3 regions of the Pseudomonas sp. TE3-3-F2023 genome follow, and region 3 is predicted to be linked to each of the others. Evidence: riboswitches for the same ligand, from Rfam matches in the RefSeq annotation. Region 3 holds a riboswitch; each other region holds the start of a gene.

Region 1 (6,780 bases), 1.1 Mb from region 3:
GACGTTCTCCAGATGCTGCATCTGCACCTGGGGCAAAGCCGCCAACGGATGCCCGCTGGCCACGTACACACCAAACTCTGCCTGCTCGGGCAGGCGTGCCACGGCAACGTCAGCGGGGTAGCTGGGCTGGGTGGCGAGAATACCGACATGTGCCAGGCCCTGCTGGATCAGCTCGATCACGTCGGCATCTTCCGACGGGCCGCAGCGCAGCTCGGTATGCGGGTAGTGCTGGGCGAAGCGGGCCATCACCGCGCCCTGGAACGTCACGCTGTAGCTGTCCGACATCACCACCGAGACCAGTGCCTCGACGTTTTCAGCCAGCCGCACCGCCAGGGCATCGAGCTGGGCGCTGGCATCGAGAATCGCCTCGACATGGCTCAGCACCTGTCGCCCAGCCTCGTTCAGCGTGGGGTGACGGCCGCCACGCTCGAACAACGGGCAACCCACATCGGCCTCGAAATTGGCGATGGCGATGCTGATGGTCGACTGGCTTTTGCGCAATTTGCGCGCCGCAGCGGAAAACGAACCCAGCGATGCAGCTTCGACAAAGGCGACCAGAGCTTCGGGTGAGTAGCGCATGGTATTGATAAAATCGATGGTAGCTATATCGCTAGTATCAGTTCTATCAAAGAAAATAGGAAGCACGACTCACGCAAAGGATGGATTTTGCAATGAAAAACGTGTCTTTCACCGAGCGCCTGGTTCACGCCGTCGGTTATGAAGTATTCGCCGTGCTGCTGTGTGCGCCGCTGCTGTCCTGGATCATGGGCAAGTCGCTGGCGACAGCGGGAGCGCTGGCGGTGACCCTGTCGGTGATCGCCATGCTGTGGAACATGGTCTACAACGCGCTGGTCGATCGCTACGTCCGCGGCGAGCGCATCCACTGGAAGGCCAGCGCACGCTTTGTGCACGGCCTGGGCTTCGAAGCCGGGCTGGTGGTGTGGTGTCTGCCGGTGGCGGCGTGGATGCTGGAGATTTCGTTGCTGCAGGCGTTCATGGTGGAGTTGGGCTTCTTCGTGATCATCCTGCCCTACACCGTGCTGTACAACTGGGCCTTCGACAAAGCCCGGCACCTGCTGATACAGCGTCGCCTTGCATGAGAACTACCTGCCTGCGCGGCCCCTCGATTTGTGCATTGTGCGGATATCCTGGGGCCGCTTCGCAGCCCTTTCGCGACACAAGGCCGCTCCTACAGGGACGGCGCAGGCTTCAGGCTTGCGCTGTACCTGTGGGAGCGGCTTCAGCCGCGAACACCGGCGCAGCCGGTGCCATCATAGTTGACCGCGTCAGCCAATAAAAAACGGGGCATGCCATCGCTGGCATGCCCCGTTTTTCAAGCCGCTAAAGCGTCTCAGGCAACCTTGACGATCCAGCCAGCCGGTGCTTCCACGTCACCGCTCTGAATACCGGTCAGCTCGTTGTAGAGCTTCTGGGTAACCGGGCCGACCTTTTCCAGGTCGTGGAACACGTGCAGTTTGCCGTTGTACTCGATGCCGCCGATCGGGGTGATCACCGCCGCGGTACCGCAGGCGCCGGCTTCGACGAAACGGTCCAGCTTGTTGATTTCCACATCGCCTTCGATCACGGTCAGGCCCAGGCGCGATTGCGCCAGTTCCATCAGCGACAGGCGGGTGATGCCTGGCAGCACCGAAGCCGATTTCGGGGTGACGAACTCGTTGTTGGCGGTGATGCCGAAGAAGTTGGCCGAACCGACTTCCTCGATCTTGGTGTGGGTCAGCGGGTCGAGGTAGATGGCGTCGGCGAAGTTGGCTTTCTTCGCTTCTGCACCCGGCTGCAGGCTGGCGGCGTAGTTGCCACCGACCTTGGCCGCGCCAGTGCCTTGCGGGGCAGCGCGGTCGAAGCTGGAGATCTGGAAGTTGTGCGGCTTCATGCCGCCCTTGAAGTACGAGCCAACCGGGATGGCGAAGATCGAGAAGATGAACTCGGGGGCGGTGCGCACGCCAATGTTGTCACCGGTGCCAATCACGAACGGGCGCAGGTAGAGGGCGCCTTTACCATGCGGAGGCACAAACTTCTCGTTGGCCTTGACCACTTGCTTGCACGCCTCGATGAACACATCGGTCGGCACCTGCGGCATCAGCAGGCGGGCGCAGCTGCGCTGCATGCGGGCGGCGTTCTGGTCCGGGCGGAACAGGTTGATCGAACCGTCCTTGCAACGGTAGGCCTTGAGGCCTTCGAAGCACTGCTGGCCGTAGTGCAGGGCGGTGGAGCCTTCACTAATGTGCAGTACGTTGTCTTCGGTCAGGGTGCCCTTGTCCCACTCGCCATTGCGCCATACGGACAGGTAGCGTTTGTCGGTCTTGATATAGTCGAAACCGAGCTTGTCCCAATTAATGCTTTCGTTGCTCATGACACCCTCATTGTCTTGCAAGTGCCCGATTGCTCGGGCTGCTGTTATATGCGCACCACGCCACCATAATACATCCGTGGCAGATCGGGAACGGCCAGTCACGAATTGATAGCCTGCAATGCATTTATTGCGGCGTTTACAGGTGCAGGTACTCGTCCAGCGCCAGCTGGTCGAGCAGTACCTGGTCGTGGGACGCCACCACCAGCGCCCCGCGAAACTGCCCGAGCATGTGTTCCAGTGCGGCCAGCGATGGCAGGTCCAGGTGGTTGCCGGGTTCGTCCAGCAATAACAGGTCGAGCGGCCGTTCGCGGTATAGCACGGCGGCCAGTGCCGCCTTCATCCGCTCACCCCCGCTGAGCAGGCTGCTGGGTAGTTCGATGCGGGCCGCATCCAGGCCCAGTTGCGCCAGGCGGCTGCGCAAGTCGCCCTGGGCCAGCGTCGGGTTTGCCTGGCGCAGGTGCTCGAGCACACTGGTATTGCCTGGCAGTGCGCTGCAGTGCTGGTCGAGCAGGGCGGTTTCCCCACTGAGGCGCAGGCTCTCGGTTGGTGCTGGCAACTCACCGTTCATCAGCCTGAGCAGGGTGGACTTGCCACTGCCATTGGCGCCTACCAGGCCCACCCGCTGGCCCAGGCACACGCGCAGGTTCAGTGGTTTGCGCGTCCCGCGTGGCAGGCGCAGCGCCTGCAGGGCCAGCACTTCGCGGCCTGGATGACGCTGCGGCGTGGGTGCATGCAGGGTAATGGCGCTGTCCTGCTCGACTTCGCGGGCGGCGTCACGCACTTTGCCCTGCAGCGCCTGCCGGGCGTCGCGATGGTCGCGGCGCTGTTTGCCCGCAGTGGCCTGACTGCGCTCCTGCTGGCGGTCGACCAGGATCTTGGCCTGGTTGGCGTGCCTGGCATTGCGCCCGGCGCGGGCTTGATGACGTTCCAGGTCTTCGCGCTGACGCTGCAGTTCGCGCGCCTGGCGTTGCTCCTCCTGTTTCAGCCGGGCAAGTTGCTGTTGGGCCTGCGCTGTCTGGCTGGCTTTCTGGGCCGAATAGAAGGTGTAGTTGCCGCCATATGCCCGCAAGCCCAGGCTGGATAATTCGACGATGCGCGTCATGTGCGCGAGCAGGCTGCGATCATGGCTGATCACCAGCAAACCCCGGTCCCAGGCTTCGATCATGCCCAATAGTTGGGCGCGGGCGTCGCTGTCCAGGTGATTGCTCGGTTCGTCGAGTATCAGGTAGTCCGCTTCGCTGAGCCAGGCGCCGACCAGCGCCACGCGCATGGCCTGACCACCGCTCAGGCTGTGGGCGGGCTGGTGCCAGTCGAGTTGGCCCAGGCCGTGGCGTTGCAGGTGCCCCTGCAATTGCTCGCGAATATCCCAACGTTCGCCGACGGCGTCGAAGTCACTGGGTGCGACACTGCCTTGCTCGATGCGCTCCAGCGCAGCGAGCACCGCGCCCACCTGGGCCAGGTCGGCGACCGTGGCGCTGTGCTCGATCACCTGCTGGTCCAGAAGATGGACGCGCCCAAGGCGCCGACACTGGCCGCTGCTTGGTTCGCGCTGGCCGGCAAGTATCTGCCCGAGCAGGCTCTTGCCCACACCGTTGCGCCCGACCAGGCCGGTGCGGCGTTGGTCGAAGGTTTCGCTGAGGTCGGTAAATAACAGCCTGCCGTCAGGCAAGGCCAGGGAGACGCTGTCCAGCGTCAGGATCGACGTGTTCGTCATGCACAACTCCACAAATGCCGCGACATCTCCGGAGCGAACCGGAGGCTGAAGACTGGCCGTCGAAGTGACGGCGGCATCAATGGCGCATTGGACGAATACCTCGTGACAGGGGAATGCGTAGCCTAACGGATAGAGGCATTGTTGTCGCGGGAAAACACATTCCGCGAGTGCGCCACGGACCCTGTGGGTGAGGGTTCACCCGCGAGACAGGCGACGCGGTGGATGGCACGGGCTTCGCCCGTGTTCGCGGCTAAACCCGCTCCCACATGGCCGGCGTCGCCCTTAAGGCGTGCACCGGACCTGCAGGGCCGCGCATGCCCCTGGTTCAGCGCCCCACCAAACGCCTGGTCCAATCGCCCCCGTGGCTCTGCTGGCTCGCCTCTTCACTGTCAAACCGTACATGCCAGGCTGGATGATCCAGCTGAATGCCGGCCTGCTCCAGCGCAAGGCCCGTCAGCGCGAGCATGCGCATTTTGGCGTCGCCCGCCAAGGCGGCGGCCTTTTCGGCCTCTCGCTCGAATACCCAGGTAATACGCAGGCTGGCCGGAAACTCCTCGAGAGCCAGACGATGGGTAAGCCAGCTGAAACCGACGATCTCCGCCTTGGCGGTTTCGCAGGCTTCGGTCAGGCAAGCCACCAGCTCACGCTCCAGGCGTGCCATATCGCGCTTGTTCAGGGGTTTCACCGGGGGCCTCGCTGCTCAAAGCCACCACTCTAACGCAGTTGCGGCACTTGTTGTCGGCCAGCCCGACAGCAATGGTTGACCACCCGCCAGCCACTGCGTAGCCTTGCCACTTCGAGGTTCTTCGGCCAGGCCGAAGCTAAGACGGGAACGCGGTACAAGCCGCGGCTGCCCCCGCAACTGTAAGCACCGACAACGGATCGACACAGCCACTGCGCCCGCGCGCGGGAAGGCGTCATCCCGCCAGCCTGCTGCACCAGCGGGCACATGGAACGGTGCGAGCCAGGAGACCTGCCTCGTCACGTTTTCGACTTTCAACCGGGCGGGGTGATCCGGTGGCGAACAAGCCCGGCCGGCCTGGCCTGCGGCTGTCGTCCTGCATGCCCGCGCCAATCTGCCAAGGGCAATGCGACATGAAAACACTGGCCAAGCTCCCCGTCACCATCGTCACCGGCTTCCTCGGCTCGGGCAAGACCACCTTGCTGCGCCACATGCTCGACAACGCCCAGGGCCGCCGCATTGCGGTGATCGTCAACGAGTTCGGCGAACTGGGCATCGACGGCGAAATCCTCAAGCAGTGCAGCATCGGTTGCACCGAAGAAGAAGCCACCGGTCGCGTCTACGAGCTGGCCAACGGCTGCCTGTGCTGCACCGTGCAGGAAGAGTTCTTCCCGGTGATGCGCGAGCTGGTGGCACGCCGTGGCGACCTGGACCATATCCTCATCGAAACCAGCGGCCTGGCCCTGCCCAAACCGCTGGTGCAAGCCTTCCAGTGGCCGGAAATCCGCAATGCCTGCACCGTCGACGCGGTGATCACGGTAGTCGACAGCCCGGCCGTGGCCGCCGGCACCTTCGCCGCCTACCCGGACCAAGTCGATGCCCAGCGCAAGCTCGACCCCAACCTGGACCACGAGTCGCCGCTGCACGAACTGTTCGCCGACCAGCTGGCCAGCGCCGACCTGGTGGTGCTGAACAAGGCCGACCTGATCGACGCCGAAGGCCTGGCCAAGGTCCGCGCCGAGGTGGCCGAAGAACTGCCGCTGGCGGTCAAGGTGATCGAAGCCAGCAGCGGCAAGCTGCCGCTGGAAGTGCTGCTGGGCGTGGGTGCCGAGTCCGAGGCGCACATCGATGGCCGCCGTACCCATCACGACTCGCACCATGACGGCGATGACCATGACGATCATGACCACGATGCCTTCGACTCCATCTCCATCGACCTGCCAGAAGCCGACGAAAGCCTGCTGCTCGACGCCCTGACCCAGTTGGTGGTGGAATTCGGCATCCTGCGCGCCAAAGGCTTCGCTGCCATCCCGGGCAAGCCGATGCGCTTGCTGGTACAGGGCGTGGGCACCCGTTTCGACAAGCACTTCGACCGCGCCTGGCGCGCCGACGAACCGCGCATCACCCGCCTGGTGCTGATCGGCCAGGACCTCGACGCCGCCCAGCTGGAAGCGCGCCTGCGCCAGGCACTGGGCGCCTGACCCATGCACCTGCTGCGGACCCAGCCCGGCGGCTTCGTGCCGGATGACAGCATTGCCGACCTCGGCCAGACGCCCGCCGAGCTGGTGATTCTCTGCAGCGGCGATTCCCATCTGGCATTGCTCGCCGATACCGCCGAGCAATTGCCCCAGGATTACCCCAGCCTGCGCCTGGCCAACCCGATGCAGGTACAGAACCATGCCTCGGTCGACCTTTACGTCGACCAGGTACTTCGCCATGCCAAGGTCATCCTGGTGTCGCTGCACGGTGGCGTCGGCTACTGGCGCTATGGCGTCGAGCAGCTGGTCGAGCTGGCCGGCCGAGGCGTGCAACTGATCCTGGTGCCGGGCGACGACCGCCCGGACCCGGAACTGACCAGCCTGGGCAGTGTCAGCGGCGAGCAGGCCGAACGCCTCTGGCACTACTTGCGCCAGGGCGGCAAGGCCAACGCCATCAACCTGTTCAACTGCCTGGCCAGCCAGTGGCTGGGCCGCGACTATGCCTGGGACGAACCACAGCCTTTGCCGCGCACTG
Region 2 (6,780 bases), 750 kb from region 3:
CAGGTAGGCGTGGGCGTCGACCCCGACACCGACCAGCCCCTGGGTAAAACCGGACCGGAAGGTGCCCATCAGGCCATAGGCCCATTCCTCGGCCTTGCCGCTACGTTCATTGCGCGGCTTGTAGGCGTTGCGCCCGGCACTGTTGCGCCCGCCGTGTTTGTAATCGCGCTGGTCGAATACGCTGCGGTTGAGCAGGCTCCAGCGGCCATCCTCGACAAAACCGTTGCTTTGCGACTGGGCGGAGTCGGCCAGTGCAGGGGGGGCGAGCAGGGCGCTGGCGAGCAGCAAAGGGACAGAGCGCGACATGGGCAGAACTTCCTGTTCAGGGGGCGCGAAAACGCAGGATGCGCGCGCCGTCGAAAGGGTCGATGAGGTAATGGGCGTGCACGCCGAAGGTGTTCAGCAGGCGCTCGGGTGTAAGCACCTCGAGCGGTTTGCCGAGGGCGACCAGGCGGCCCTTGTCGAGCACCGCGATGCGGTCGCAGGTGAGCGCCTGGTTGAGGTCATGCAGGGCCACCAGGGTGGTCACCGGCAAGGCCTGCACCTGCTGCAACAGGCTCAGCTGGTGCTGGATATCCAGGTGGTTGGTCGGCTCGTCCAGCAGCAGCACCTGCGGCCGCTGTGCCAAAGCACGGGCGATGTGCACGCGCTGGCGTTCGCCACCCGACAGCGACCCCCACAGGCGTGTGCGCAGGTGCAGGGCGTCGAGGTCGGCCAGGGCCTGTTCGACGATCGCGTGGTCCTCCCGGGAGAACGGCGCCAGCGCCGACAGCCAGGGGGTGCGGCCCAGGGCAACGGCATCGAACACGCTGATCGCATCGAGGGTGTCGGCCTGCTGTTCGACCAGCGCCAAGGCCTGGGCGACCCGGCGGCGGGGCAACCGTGCGAGCGGTTCCCCCAGCAGTTGCACGCCGCCGTTGCCTGGCTTGCGCAGCCCGGCCAGCACCTTCAGCAGCGAGGATTTGCCGGAGCCGTTGGGGCCGACGATGCCCAGGGTTTCACCGGCGACAACGCTCAGTTCGATATTGCTGAGCACGGTATTGCCGGCCAGTTGCAGCCCCAGGTTCTGGCAACTCAAGGGGGCCATCCGTACCGCCGTCATGACCGTCATGGGCGCCCCCGGCGGCTGATCAGGATCAACGCGAAGACCGGTGCGCCGAGCAGCGCGGTGACCACGCCAACCGGGATCACCTGGCCAGGGATCAAGGTGCGCGACAGGATGTCGGCGGCAATCAGGAACAGTGCCCCGCCCAGTGCGCTGGCGGGCAGCAGGCGGCTGTGCCCGGGGCCTAGCAGCAGGCGCAGGGCATGGGGGATCACCAGCCCGACAAAACCGATGGCGCCGACGATGGACACCATCACGGCGGTCACCAGCGCCGCGCAGCTGATCAGCAGCAACTGGGTACGCCGCACCGGGATGCCGAGCGACGCCGCCGAGTCGGCACCGAAGGTGAAGGCATCCAAGGCACGGCGATGCCACAGGCACACCAGCAGCCCGAACAGTACAACCGGCACGGCCAGCCACACCGAAGGCCAACGTACGCCACTGAGGTTGCCCAGCAGCCAGAACAGGATGCCGCGTGCCTGCTCGGCGGTGGCCGACATGGTGATGAGGAAGGCGGTAAGGGCGTTGAACAGTTGCGAGCCGGCGATTCCGGCAAGGATCACCTGGGCATTGTTGCTGCTGGGGCCGGCTGCCCGGGCCAGTACCAGTACCAGGGCGAACGCTGCCAGGGCGCCGATGAAGGCGCCGCCAGACATGCTCAGCGCCAGGCTGCCGAAACCCAGCAGGCCCACCAGCACCGCACCGGTCGAGGCGCCGGCAGACAGCCCCAGCAGGTAAGGCTCGGCCAACGGGTTGCGCAACAGTGCCTGGAGGATCACGCCGCAGGTGGCAAGGCCGGCGCCGCAGGCCGCAGCAACCAGGGTGCGGGGCAGGCGGTAGTTCCAGACGATGCCGGCGTCGATCGGGTCGACCGGGTAGCCGGCCTGCCACAGGTGGTTGGCCAGCACCTGGCTGACCACGCCGGGCGACAGGTTGGTTTCGCCGATGGCGGTGCCGGCCAGCAGGGCTGCCAACAGGGCGGCCAAGGCAACGGCGATGCAGGGTAGCAGGCGCATCATCACTGGGCTGCTTTGCCGCTGGCGAAGGCGGCAGCCAGCGTCTGCAGGCCGCTGAACAAGCGAATGCCGGCCTGCATGGCGTCGGCGTCGAGGATGATGATGCGGTCGTGCTTCACCGCGTCCATGTTGCGCGTTACCGGGTCGCTACGCAGGAATGCCAGCTTCTTCTCGTAGTCGTCGGCGGGGTAGCGGCGGCGGTCCATGCGGGCAATGATCAGCCAGGTGGGGTTGGCCTTGGCCAGGGTTTCCCAACCTACGGTCGGCCATTCTTCGCTGGACTCGACCACGTTGCGCACGCCGAGGGTACGCAGCATGAAGTCGGCGACCCCCTGGCGGCCCGCCACGTAGGGGGCGGTGTGCAGGTCGGCGCTGGAGAACCAGAACAGCGCCGAGGTGGCTGCCAGGTCCTTGTCGGCCAGTTGCGCCCTGGCACTGTCCAGGCGGCTTCTGAGCTCGGTATTCAGGGCCGTGCCACGGTCCTGCACGTCGAAGATTGCCGCCAGCTGGCTGACGCTCTTGTAGATGGTGTCGACCTGGAACGCCTGCAGGCGGGTGCCATCGGCGCCCACCAGGTTGTCCTTGCCTTCGCAGTCCGACGGCAGCAGGTAGGTGGGGATGCCCAGTTCATCGAACTGCTCGCGGGTGCCGACCACGCCCTGGGCACCGACCATCCATTCGAACTGCACCGTCACCAGTTGCGGGCGCTTGCCCACTACCGCCTCGAAGCTGGGTTCGTTGTCGGCCAGGCGCGGCACCTTGGCGTTCTGCATCTGGTACTCGGGCAGCACGTTGTTGAACCACAGCGAGGTGGCTGCAAGCTTGTCGCCCAGCCCCAGCGCGTAGAGCATCTCGGTACCGGCCTGGCCAATGGTGACCGTGCGTTGCGGCGCCTGGGCGAAGGTTTGCGGCTTGCCGCAGTTGTCGACCGTCAGCGGGTAATGGGTGGCAGCAGCCTGGGCCAGGCCGGTGAGGCCGAGGCCGGCGAGCAGGGTGGCAAAACGGGGCAGCATGCTGGGCGATCTCCTATCGGACAGTTCGGGTGAGGAACGCACGGACAGGCATCGCCGAGCCCCCGCTGGCGGCAGGGGCAACACTGATGGCCAATCCCGGACACCCCGCCGGTTGGTGAATGTAGGCCGGCAGGTCTCCTGACTGGTGCGTCATGGCCTGGCTCCGGCCTTCCCGGGTTCGTGGCCCAGTGGCATCGATGGAGCAGGCTCGGCACCTACAGTTGCGGGGGCAGTTCCGTTTGGCCCGAATTGGCGGGCCTGGGATTCCCTATTGATTCCGTGGTGGAAACCGGCGGCCGGCATGGTAGACCATCGTGCCGCCGGGTGAAAACGCTTTTCAAAAGTACTTCAGCCAGGTGATGTCGCGCCGCTGCGCCTTCAGGCGGGCGAACCAGCGCACCGGCAGGTACAGCGAAACCGCCAGCAGCGCTGCCCCCAGCCACACCGCAGGGATGCCGTCGAAGCCGAAGTAGTCGCCATGGTTGCGGCCAAACAGCGCCACGCTGGCCAGGTACAGCAGCTTCAGCACATACAGGTGCAGCAGGTAGAAGAACATCGGTGCCGCGCCGAACACCGCCAGGGCACTGATCCACCGGGCCTGGCCGGCGCGTTCGAAGGCGCGCAGCAACAGCAGGCCGCAGCCCAGGGTCAGGGCCAGGAACAGCAGCGACGGCGGGTATTTGGTGATGTTGAAGAAGCTCATCAGGGTTTGCGTGACGGTCGGGTAAGCGCTCCACGGCGCCTCGCCGTAGCCGTTGACCAGGCGCAGCACGACAAAGCCCAGCAGCGCGATCAGCCCGGCCAGCAGCAGGCGATGCTGGCGTTGGCCGGCCTCGCTGGCACGGGCGAACCACGGGCCCAGGCCATAGCCCAGGGCGATGACACCGATCCACGGCAGCACCGGGTAAGAGGTACGCAGACGCAGGCTTTCGGAGTACTCCAGCCAACCCCGGTCATGCAGGATCGCCCAAGGCACATGCAAGGCTGATTCGACGCCAAAGTGCAGGCCATCGAGCAGGTTGTGGCCGGCGATGATGATTGCGCCCAGGGCGATCAGGGCGGCGCGTGGCAACCAGACCAGCAGCGACAGGGCGATCATGCTCACGCCGATGGCCCAGATAACCTGCAGGTAGATGACGCTGGGTGGCAGCTGGAACGTCCAGGCGAAGTTGACCAGGGTGAATTCCAGCACCACCAGGAACAGCCCGCGCTTGAACAGGAACGCCGAGACATCGCCGCGGCCCTGGTGTTTCTCGCCGTACAGCCAGGCTGACAGCCCGGTCAGCATGACGAACACCGGCGCGCACAGGTGGGCCAGGGTGCGGCTGAAGAACAGCGAAGGCTCGGTGGTATCGATGGCCATCGGGTCGCTGACCTGGCGGTGCAGGAAAAAGGTTTCGCGGACGTGGTCCAGGAGCATGAACAGGATCACCAGGCCGCGCAGGGCATCGATGCTCTGCAGGCGCTGGGTGAGCAGGGTGGGGGTGGCACTGGCGCTTGTCATGGGAATTCGCTGATAGGAATGGATGTCAACTGAAACGTTATCTTATAACTAAATGGTGGTGAGTTGGTAACTGTTTTTGTGGGGCCTATACCGGCCCTTTCGCGGGCTTGCCCGCTCCCACAGGAATTTCACCCATTCTGAAACCTTTGCAGTACCTGTGGGAGCGGGCAAGGCCGCGAAGAGGCCGGTGCAGGCAGTTCAGGTCAGAAGCTGTAATCCACCGTCGCAAAGTACGACCGTGGCATCCCCATCAGCCACTGCTGGCCACTGAACGCCGACTGCACATACTCACGGTCGAACAGGTTGTTCAACTGCAACCCCAGCCGCACATCCGGCAACACCTGCCAGCCGATGTCGGCATCGACCACGGTGTAGCCGGGGGCGCTTTGGGTGTTGGCGGTATCGGCATATCGTTCGTCCACATAACGCGCGCCAATGCCGGCCTCCAGCCGCTGGCCGAAGCCTTTGCTCAGCCACAGGTTGGCGGTACGCCGCGGGACATTGGCCGGGTGATTGCCCGCACGGTCCTGCGCCACGGCGCCAACCATTTCGTCGAAGTCGTCGTACCTTGCGCGCACGATCGCCGCGTTGGCCGACACCTGCCACTGGTGCGCCAGCGCCAGTTCCAGGGTTGCCTCCAGGCCGTCGGACGTCTGCTGGCCAGCCTGCTGCTTCTCGTGCGTGATCGGGTCATCCACCAGCAGCTTCTTCTTGACGATGTGGTAGGCCGCCAATGTCCATTCGCCACGCCCCTCCCAGAAGCGCTGCTTCAGCCCCACCTCGGTCTGTCTGGCCTCCGTCAGGTCGTAGTGCATCTGGTTGGCGCTGAGGCTGATGAGGTTGTTGACCCCGTCCTCGCTGGTGGAGTACTGGCCATACAGCGACAGGTCGTCGCTGACCGCAAACACCAGCCCGGCACGCCAGTTGCCCCCTTGCAGGCTGCGGTCGCTGCGGCTGTCGGTGGTCAGTTTCTCCTGGACGATGTGGTTCTGGTCGCGGCGCACGCCGGTGATCAGTGACAGCCGATCGCTCAACTGCAGGCGGTTTTCGGCGAACAGGGCAAAGGTGTGGGTGGTGGACAGGGTTTGCGGGCGCAGCGGCGAGGCGCTGTGAAACCAACCCGGTTGCGGCTGCCACGGGTCGATGTAGTCACTGCCTGCATCGTTGTAGGGTGCGTTGCTGTCGACGTTGAAGCGGACCTTGTTGTACTCGGCGCCGACCACGGTCTTGCTGGCTAGGCCAAACAGCCTGTGGTCGAGGGTGAATGCCTGGCGATCGCCGAACTGTTCCTGGTTGTGCTTGATCTGCAGGTAGCTGCCGCGCAGCAGCTGCTGGCGCCCGGTATCCCAGCTGTAGTCCTCGGCGTTGCGCCAGTGACGGCGGCTCTTGATGTAGTACAGCTGGTTGCTGGCGCTCAGGTGGTCGTTCAAAGCCCAGTCGGTGTTCAGGCGGGTCCATTCATCGACGTAATGCTGCACGTCGTCCTGCACGTTGTAGTTCTTCTTGCGCAGGCTGCTGCGGTAGTGGCCGTCGATCAGCGGGGTGCCGTAGTAGTTGGCAGGCTGCGCATCGCCGCGGTCGTGGGCGAGGGTGAAGCTGAGGTCGTCGCTGGCGTCGAAGCGCAGCGCGGCGCTCAGCGCCAGGCTGCGGGACGGGGTGCGGTCAACCCAACCGTTACCGGTTTGCTGGTTCAGGGCCAGGCGGTAGCTCAGGCGCTCGCCGAGGCTGCCGCCGCTGTCCAGGCCGAGCTGCTGGCGGTCCCACGAACCGTAGCCCAGGCGCAGGTGGTTGCGTACCTCGCCGGCAAACGGCTTTTTCGGGATCACGTTGACCACCGCACCGGTGGCGCCTTCGCCATAAAGCACCGAGGCCGGGCCGCGAATCACATCGATGCGCTCGACCATCCATGGGTCGACCGGGAACGTCTGGGTGCCGGCACCGGTGTACAGGCGGGCCCCGTCGAACAGTGTCATCACCGAGTTGTGCCCGGTAAAGCCGCGGGCGGACAGGCCCGTGCCGCCGTCGCCCGGGGAGCCGATGTAGCTGATGCCCGGTGAGCGGGTCACCGCATCCTGTACGGTGAAGTTGTTGCGCTGCTGGATCTGCTTGGCGCTGATGCTGCTGGTGCTGGCCGGTGTCTCC
Region 3 (6,780 bases):
CTTCCACCAAGGCCTGGATGCGCGCACGCAGGTCGCGCCGGGTGATGCGGATGAAACGCCAGGGCTGCATCAACCCGACGCTGGGCGCCTGGTGCGCGGCAGCCAACAGGCGGCCCAGCACTTCCGGGGCCACTTCGCCACCGGCGAAATGGCGCATGTCACGGCGTTCGCCGATGGCCCGGTAGATCGCGGCGCGCTCGGCGTCGCTGTAGGCGTGTTCGCTCATGGTCGCAATAGCGCCGCCGCCGCGTCCGGGTTGGAGGGGAAGTAGAAGTGCACGTAGGACGCCGTCAGCCGACCCAGGCGGTAAACCGCTTCGTTGCCACGCCCGCCGTTGGGGCTCAGGCCACGCGCAATCGGCTGCAGTGCGGTATTGGTCAGCGAATGGTGATAGGTGTGCCCGCGCAAGGTGCCTTCCGGCAGCTCCACCGCCTGCAGGGCCAAGGCAGCCAGGCGCTTCTGCATGGTTGCCTCGCCAGGCAGCAGGCCAAGCAGTTCGGCACGCTCGCCGGCCACGTCGGTCAGGGCATCGAGCAGGTACAACATGCCGCCGCACTCGGCCAGCAACGGTTTGCCCTGGGCGTGGTGGGCGCGTATAGCCTCGCTCATCGGCGCATTGGCGGCCAGGGCGTGGTGGTGCAGCTCGGGATAACCGCCCGGCAGATACAGGCTGTCCACTGCCGGCAGTTCGCGGTCGTGCAGCGGCGAGAAGAACTCGAGCTGTGCGCCCAGGTTGCGCAGCAGGTCGAGGTTGGCGCCATAGGTGAAGGCGAAGGCCTCGTCCCGCGCCACGCCAATGCGCACACCGGCCAACGAGGCAGTACTGGCTTGCGGCTCGGGTTCGGCAAAGCTCACTGGCGGCGGCAAGGCAGCATCGCAACTGGCGCCAAGCGCCTCGGCAGCGGCATCCAGGCGCATGTCCAGGTCGTTCAGCTCGCTGGCCTGGACCAGCCCCAGGTGGCGGCTGGGCAGCTCTATACCACGCTCGCGGGACAAGCCGCCGTACCAGCGCAGGCCCTCGGTCAGGCTACCTTCCAGCAGTTGCGCGTGGCGCAGGCTACCCACCCGGTTGGCCAGCACACCGGCAAACGGCAGGTCAGCCTGGTAACGTGCCAGGCCCAGGGCCAGGGCGCCGAATGTCTGGGCCATGGCCGTGCCGTCGATCACCGCCAGCACCGGCACCCCGAAGTGGCGCGCCAGGTCGGCGCTGGACGGCGTGCCGTCGAACAGCCCCATCACCCCTTCGATCAGGATCAGGTCGGCCTCGCCGGCGGCTTCCCACAGCAGGCGGCGGCTTTCCTCGGCGCCGATCATCCACAGGTCGAGCTGGTACACCGGCGCGCCGCTGGCCCGCTCGAGGATCATCGGGTCAAGAAAGTCGGGCCCGCACTTGAACACCCGCACCTTGCGCCCGAGGTTGCGGTGCAGGCGGGCCAGGGCGGCGGTGACGGTGGTCTTGCCCTGGCCAGAGGCCGGTGCCGCGATCAGCACGGCGGGGCAATGGCGCTGGCTCACAGTTCCACGCCCTTCTGTGCACGGATGCCAGCCTGGAACGCGTGCTTGAGCATGCCCATCTCGGTCACGGTGTCGGCCAGTTCGATCATCTCGGGTTTCGCGGCACGGCCAGTGACGATCACATGCTGCATTGGTGGGCGGGCCTGGATGTCCGACAGCACCTGGTCAAGGTCGAGGTAGCCGTGCTTGAGGGCGATGTTCAGTTCATCGAGCACCACGAACTGCACGCTCGGGTCTTGCAGCAACTGGCGCGACACGGCCCAGGCAGCTTCGGCGGCAGCGATGTCGCGCTGGCGGTCCTGGGTTTCCCAGGTAAAGCCCTCGCCCATCACGTGGTAGCGCACCTGCTCGGGGAAGCGGCGGAAGAACAGCTCCTCGCCGGTGCTGTTGCGGCCTTTGATGAACTGCACCACACCGCACTGCATGCCATGGCCCAGGGCGCGTGCGAGCATACCGAAAGCCGAGCTGCTCTTGCCCTTGCCATTGCCGGTCAGCACCAGCAGCAGGCCGCATTCGTTTGGGGAATTGGCGATGCGTTCGTCGATGATCGCCTTCTTGCGCTGCATGCGCGCCAGGTGGCGTTCGTCGCGTTCGGTGGATTCGCTCATCAGGGTTCTCCGCTGGCTGGCACCACGGCAACGCGCAGCGACAGGTAAAAGGCGGGCACACGGAGAACGCGCAGGGGCCGTGGCCGTACGCCACGGTGCACCGCGCATCACCCTCCGTGATGCCGTTGGCAGTATCAGGCCGGTCTCCGGGCTTGTGAGCGGGTCTTGGCCCAAGCCTGCGCGCCTTCCCGGGTGCTGACACCCAGTGGCCCTGCGCGGCCGCGACTCACCTACCGTTGCGGGGGCAGCGCCGGAATCGCGCCATGCTGGCACCCACCGGCTTCCCAGTTTCACCCTGCCCAGTCGGGGCTGGCAGGGCACCTGAAACACGCGCGAAGGTTAGAGGGTTGCACCGGGAGCGTCAATCGAAGCAGGCCGCTTTGCAGTCGAACAGGCACGGCCTGGGTAATGGCCAATTTACCTGGTTGTGCCACACTGGAGGCAGTGATATCACATAGCCATCATTTTCGGCTGAACGCGATTACAACGATAACAGGAGAGCGCAGCATGCGAGGCCAGATCATCAACAACCCGCGCCTGGAGTTTCTCGCCCCGGTGCTGGAGCGCTGGGGCGACTGCATCGACCGCTTCAACCGGTTTGCTGGCGATGCGGAAGCACCTTACTGGCATGGCGCCGCCGCCAATACCGGGCTGCTTGCCGCAGCGGCGTGGCAGGCTGAACTGGCGGCGCTGCAGCAGTTTGCCGGCAAGAAGCAGCGCGACGAAGGCGAACACGAAGGGCGCTGCGACCTGTCGATCAGCAGTGCCGATGAAGCGCTGTACCTCAGTGTCAGCCAGCGCTGGCCAAAAATCGCCCGGCTTGACATGGCCGAAGCCCTGCAGCAGACCGCTGCCCTCGCGCGCCAGGTGGCCTACCCCAGCCAGTTGAAGGCCGGGGCGCTGTTCATCAGCCCGTGGAAGGCTGGCCAGCATGCCAGCCCCGAGGAACTGCAGGACCTGGTCGACGATCTGCAGAAACATACCGCCTGTGCCATCGCCTGGTACTTCCCGTATGCCTATCGCAAGTTGCACAACGAGCTGGGGCAGTATTTCCCGGGGGTGGCGTTGTTGCTCAAGCAGGCTTGAATCAACTCCGGCTCGGGCCGGGCGACGTGGCTTCTGTGGGAGCGGGCGTGCCCGCGAAGAATCCAGCGCGGTGGCTGGCACCGGCTGCGCCGGTGTTCGCGGGCGCGCCCGCTCCCACAGAGCCCCATTTAAGTTTCCTGTCGTAGTGAAGCGAGCCACCGCAGGTGCCCCACGCACAGCCATCATGAGGAGTCAATCCCGATTACTGGTATTACACGGCTGCGGTTTCTGACGATTTTTGCTTTTGCTCTTGCTCTTGCTCTTGCTCTTGCTCTTGCTCTTGCTCTTGCTCTTGCTCTTGATCTTGATCTTGATCTTGATCTTGATCTTGATCTTCGCGACTTCAGGAGGCCGAGCAGAGGTCTTGCGGAGGGAGGTGACGGGCATGGATGCCCGTCAAGCGCTGAGGCCCCATGGATGGGGCCTGCAGCGCGTACTCCCGGGAGCAAGACCGGCGCGAGGGAACCCCGGAGCGCAGCGGAGGGGCCGGATGATGGGAGCGCAGCGTTTTTTGGTTACTTTTTGTCGCGTTTGACAAAAAGTGACTCGCCGTAAGGGCGAAAAGGTGAGTAAGCGTCGCCATCGTAAATGGACTATGCGCGAGATCAAAACCAGCACTTTTCCGCTCTTCGCTCTTCGCTTTCAAGCGTGGGCATCAACAACAGGGTCAACATTCATTTTCGAAGGTGGCGCTTAATCACCTTTCCGCCCTTACGGCGGGTCACTTTTTGTCAAACGCGACAAAAAGTAACCAAAAAACGCTGGCTCCTATCATCCGGCCCCTACGCTGCGCTCCGGGGTCCCCTCGCTACGGGCCTGCTCCCGGGAGTACGCGCTGCAGGCCCCATCCATGGGGCCTCAGCGCTTGACGGGCATCCATGCCCGTCACCTCCCTCCGCAGTCCCTCCGCTCGGCCTCCTGAAGTCGCAATCGGCGGCGCCTGAACTATTGCGCGCTTAAAAGCAAAAGCAAAAGCAACGGCAAGGCAAGGCAAGGCAAGACAAGACAGTTGGATGGTTCCGGGAACCTGGCGAATGTCACCGACCTCTCAATTCATAGGCCCTGTTAGGAGGTCGCCGCCCATGAAACACCTGACGCCTTGGTTATTGGCCGCCAGCCTGACGGCCTGCGGCGAAACCGCCCTGCTGAATGTACTCGACGGCAGTGGTCCAACGCCCCAGTTGCCTGCTCCGGTCAAGACCACCCTCCCCACGGTGAATATCGCCCCAGCAGTGGGCTGGCCCAAGGACGTCAAGCCCGAAGCAGCACCAGGCACTGAGGTGAAAGCGTTCGCCAGCGGGCTCGACCACCCTCGCTGGCTATACCTGCTACCCAACGGCGACGTGCTGGTGGCCGAAACCAATGCCCCGCCCAAGCCCGAAGATGGCAAGGGCCTGCGCGGTTGGGTAATGAAGAAGGTGATGAAGCGGGCAGGTGCAGGCGTGCCCAGCGCCAACCGCATTATCCTGCTGCGTGATGCCGACCACGACGGCGTCGCCGAAATCCGAACGACCTTCATCGAAGAGCTCAACTCACCGTTCGGCATGGCCCTGGTCGGCAAGGACCTCTACGTCGCCAATACCGACAGGTTGCTGCGTTTTCACTATGAGCCCGGTGCCATGCAAATTCGCAATGAAGGCCAACCGGTGGTCGAGTTGCCAGGCGGGCCGCTCAATCACCACTGGACCAAGAACGTGATCGCCAGCCCTGATGGCAGGAAGCTTTTCGTGACAGTAGGCTCCAACAGCAACGTAGGCGAAAACGGTATGGACAAGGAACAGGGACGCGCCGCGATCTGGGAAGTGGACCCCGCCAGCGGCCAGCACCGCCTGTTCGCCACCGGCCTGCGCAACCCTAACGGCCTGGCCTGGGAGCCGCACAGCGGTGCGTTGTGGACGGCAGTCAACGAGCGTGACGAGATCGGCAGCGATCTGGTACCGGATTACATCACTTCCGTCAAGGACGGCGGTTTCTATGGCTGGCCCTACAGCTACTATGGCAGCCACGTGGACGAGCGAGTGCAACCGCCAGCGCCTGAAAAAGTGGCCCAGGCGCTGGTGCCCGACTACGCAGTGGGTCCACACACGGCATCGCTGGGGCTGGCATTCGCCGAACCGAACGGGCTACCACCGCCCTTCGAACAAGGGGCATTCGTGGGCCAGCACGGGTCGTGGAACCGCAAGCCACACAGTGGCTACAAGGTGATTTTCGTGCCGTTCGACCGGTCAGGAAAACCCTCGGGCAAGCCGGTGGACCTGCTTACCGGGTTTCTTGATGAGCATGGCAAGGCCCAAGGGCGCCCGGTCGGCGTAATCACCGACGGGCGTGGCGGCGTGCTGGTGGCCGATGATGTCGGCAATGTGGTCTGGCGAGTGAGCAAAGCCCCGCCTGTCCTCAGGGGTTCTGCGCCAGATGCCCTTGCGGAATGACGCGCTTGGCCTGCAGGTAAGCCTTGGCCCAGTAGCTGTTGGACAGGTAGTCCAGGCGCACCGTGCCACCGCTGGAAGGTGCATGCACGAAGCGCCCCTCCCCCACATATATGCCGGCATGGCTGACCTGCGAGCCGCCATTGGTGGCGAAGAACACCAGGTCGCCGGACTGCAGCGACTTGGCATCCACGGTTGGCGCGCGCATGACGATCATCTCACGCGTAGAACGCGGCAGGCTTATGCCCGCAGCATCACGGTAGACGTACTTGATCAAGCCACTGCAATCGAAACCGGAATCCGGCGTGTTGCCGCCCCAGCGATAAGGCGTACCCACCAGGCCGATAGCACGCATCAGCACGTCATCGGCAATCGGCGAAGGGCTGGGCTGGCTATAGGTTACCTGCGGCTGTACCACAGGGGCCGGCGCAGGCGCACGGCTGGAGCAGGCAGCCAGCAAGGCTGCCAAGGAGAGAAATGCGAAGCGCGCCATCTTTACCATGGCCAGAACATCCTGTCTGAGTCCGCTGGGCCGCAGCCGAAAAGAATTGAGAATTTAGATTAGACGCTTTCTATAAATGCGCACGGCGGCGAGCTTTTTTCAAAGCATCGCCGCCGCGGCAGGATATATCATTTTGCTATCAGTTGCGCGCGATATTGGTGGTCGGCGCCATGGCCAAGGCACGCTTGGCTTCGATGAAGGTCTTGCTCCAGTAGCGGTCACCGAGGCTGTCGATACGCACGCCACCACTGCGGCGGCTGCTGGAGTGGATGAACTGGTTGTCACCCAGGTAGATACCGGCATGGCTGACGCGGCCGCGCCCGTTGGTGCTGAAGAACAGCAGGTCACCCGGCTTGAGCTTGTTGCGGGCCACCTTCGGGGCATCGACGTTGATCATTTCACGCGTGGAACGCGGCAGGGTAACGCCCGCCTCTTCGCGGAACAGGTAGCCGATGAAACCACTGCAGTCGAAGCCGGACTTCTCCGAGGTACCACCGAAGCGGTAGCGGGTACCGATAAGCGACATGCCGCGCTCGAGAATGCTGTCAGCCAGCGCTGGCAGTTGGTAAGGCTTGCTGCTGGAGAAGGCCTCCAGGTCATCTTCGGTGGCCAGTTCTTCCGGCTCGCCGAATACCGACGAGGA

Evidence for each region. A riboswitch is a leader RNA that binds a small molecule or an ion and turns the genes downstream of it on or off. The one in region 3 is predicted to bind cobalamin.
Region 1: linked by a shared signal. The riboswitch ahead of cobW (cobalamin biosynthesis protein CobW) and the one ahead of cobO (cob(I)yrinic acid a,c-diamide adenosyltransferase) in region 3 are both predicted to bind cobalamin.
Region 2: linked by a shared signal. The riboswitch ahead of V3314_RS13220 (ABC transporter substrate-binding protein) and the one ahead of cobO (cob(I)yrinic acid a,c-diamide adenosyltransferase) in region 3 are both predicted to bind cobalamin.

The regions. Positions count from the first base shown of each region.
Region 1 is NZ_CP145113.1:3,291,469-3,298,248, forward strand. It holds gene V3314_RS14865 (LysR family transcriptional regulator) at 1-579, opposite strand, end outside; gene V3314_RS14870 (multidrug/biocide efflux PACE transporter) at 672-1,100, shown strand; gene V3314_RS14875 (branched-chain amino acid aminotransferase) at 1,352-2,371, opposite strand; gene V3314_RS14880 (ATP-binding cassette domain-containing protein) at 2,508-4,085, opposite strand; gene V3314_RS14885 (hypothetical protein) at 4,411-4,770, opposite strand; cobalamin riboswitch at 4,868-5,081, shown strand; gene cobW (cobalamin biosynthesis protein CobW) at 5,181-6,248, shown strand; gene cobN (cobaltochelatase subunit CobN) at 6,252-6,780, shown strand, end outside.
Region 2 is NZ_CP145113.1:2,906,383-2,913,162, forward strand. It holds gene V3314_RS13205 (OprD family porin) at 1-306, opposite strand, end outside; gene V3314_RS13210 (ABC transporter ATP-binding protein) at 323-1,111, opposite strand; gene V3314_RS13215 (iron ABC transporter permease) at 1,108-2,124, opposite strand; gene V3314_RS13220 (ABC transporter substrate-binding protein) at 2,124-3,134, opposite strand; cobalamin riboswitch at 3,245-3,443, opposite strand; gene V3314_RS13225 (DUF1624 domain-containing protein) at 3,472-4,638, opposite strand; gene V3314_RS13230 (TonB-dependent receptor) at 4,842-6,780, opposite strand, start outside.
Region 3 is NZ_CP145113.1:2,157,798-2,164,577, reverse strand. It holds gene bluB (5,6-dimethylbenzimidazole synthase) at 1-226, opposite strand, end outside; gene V3314_RS09860 (cobyrinate a,c-diamide synthase) at 223-1,515, opposite strand; gene cobO (cob(I)yrinic acid a,c-diamide adenosyltransferase) at 1,512-2,123, opposite strand; cobalamin riboswitch at 2,243-2,463, opposite strand; gene V3314_RS09850 (hypothetical protein) at 2,631-3,209, shown strand; gene V3314_RS09845 (hypothetical protein) at 3,402-3,596, opposite strand; gene V3314_RS09840 (sorbosone dehydrogenase family protein) at 4,292-5,638, shown strand; gene V3314_RS09835 (C40 family peptidase) at 5,604-6,137, opposite strand; gene V3314_RS09830 (NlpC/P60 family protein) at 6,277-6,780, opposite strand, start outside.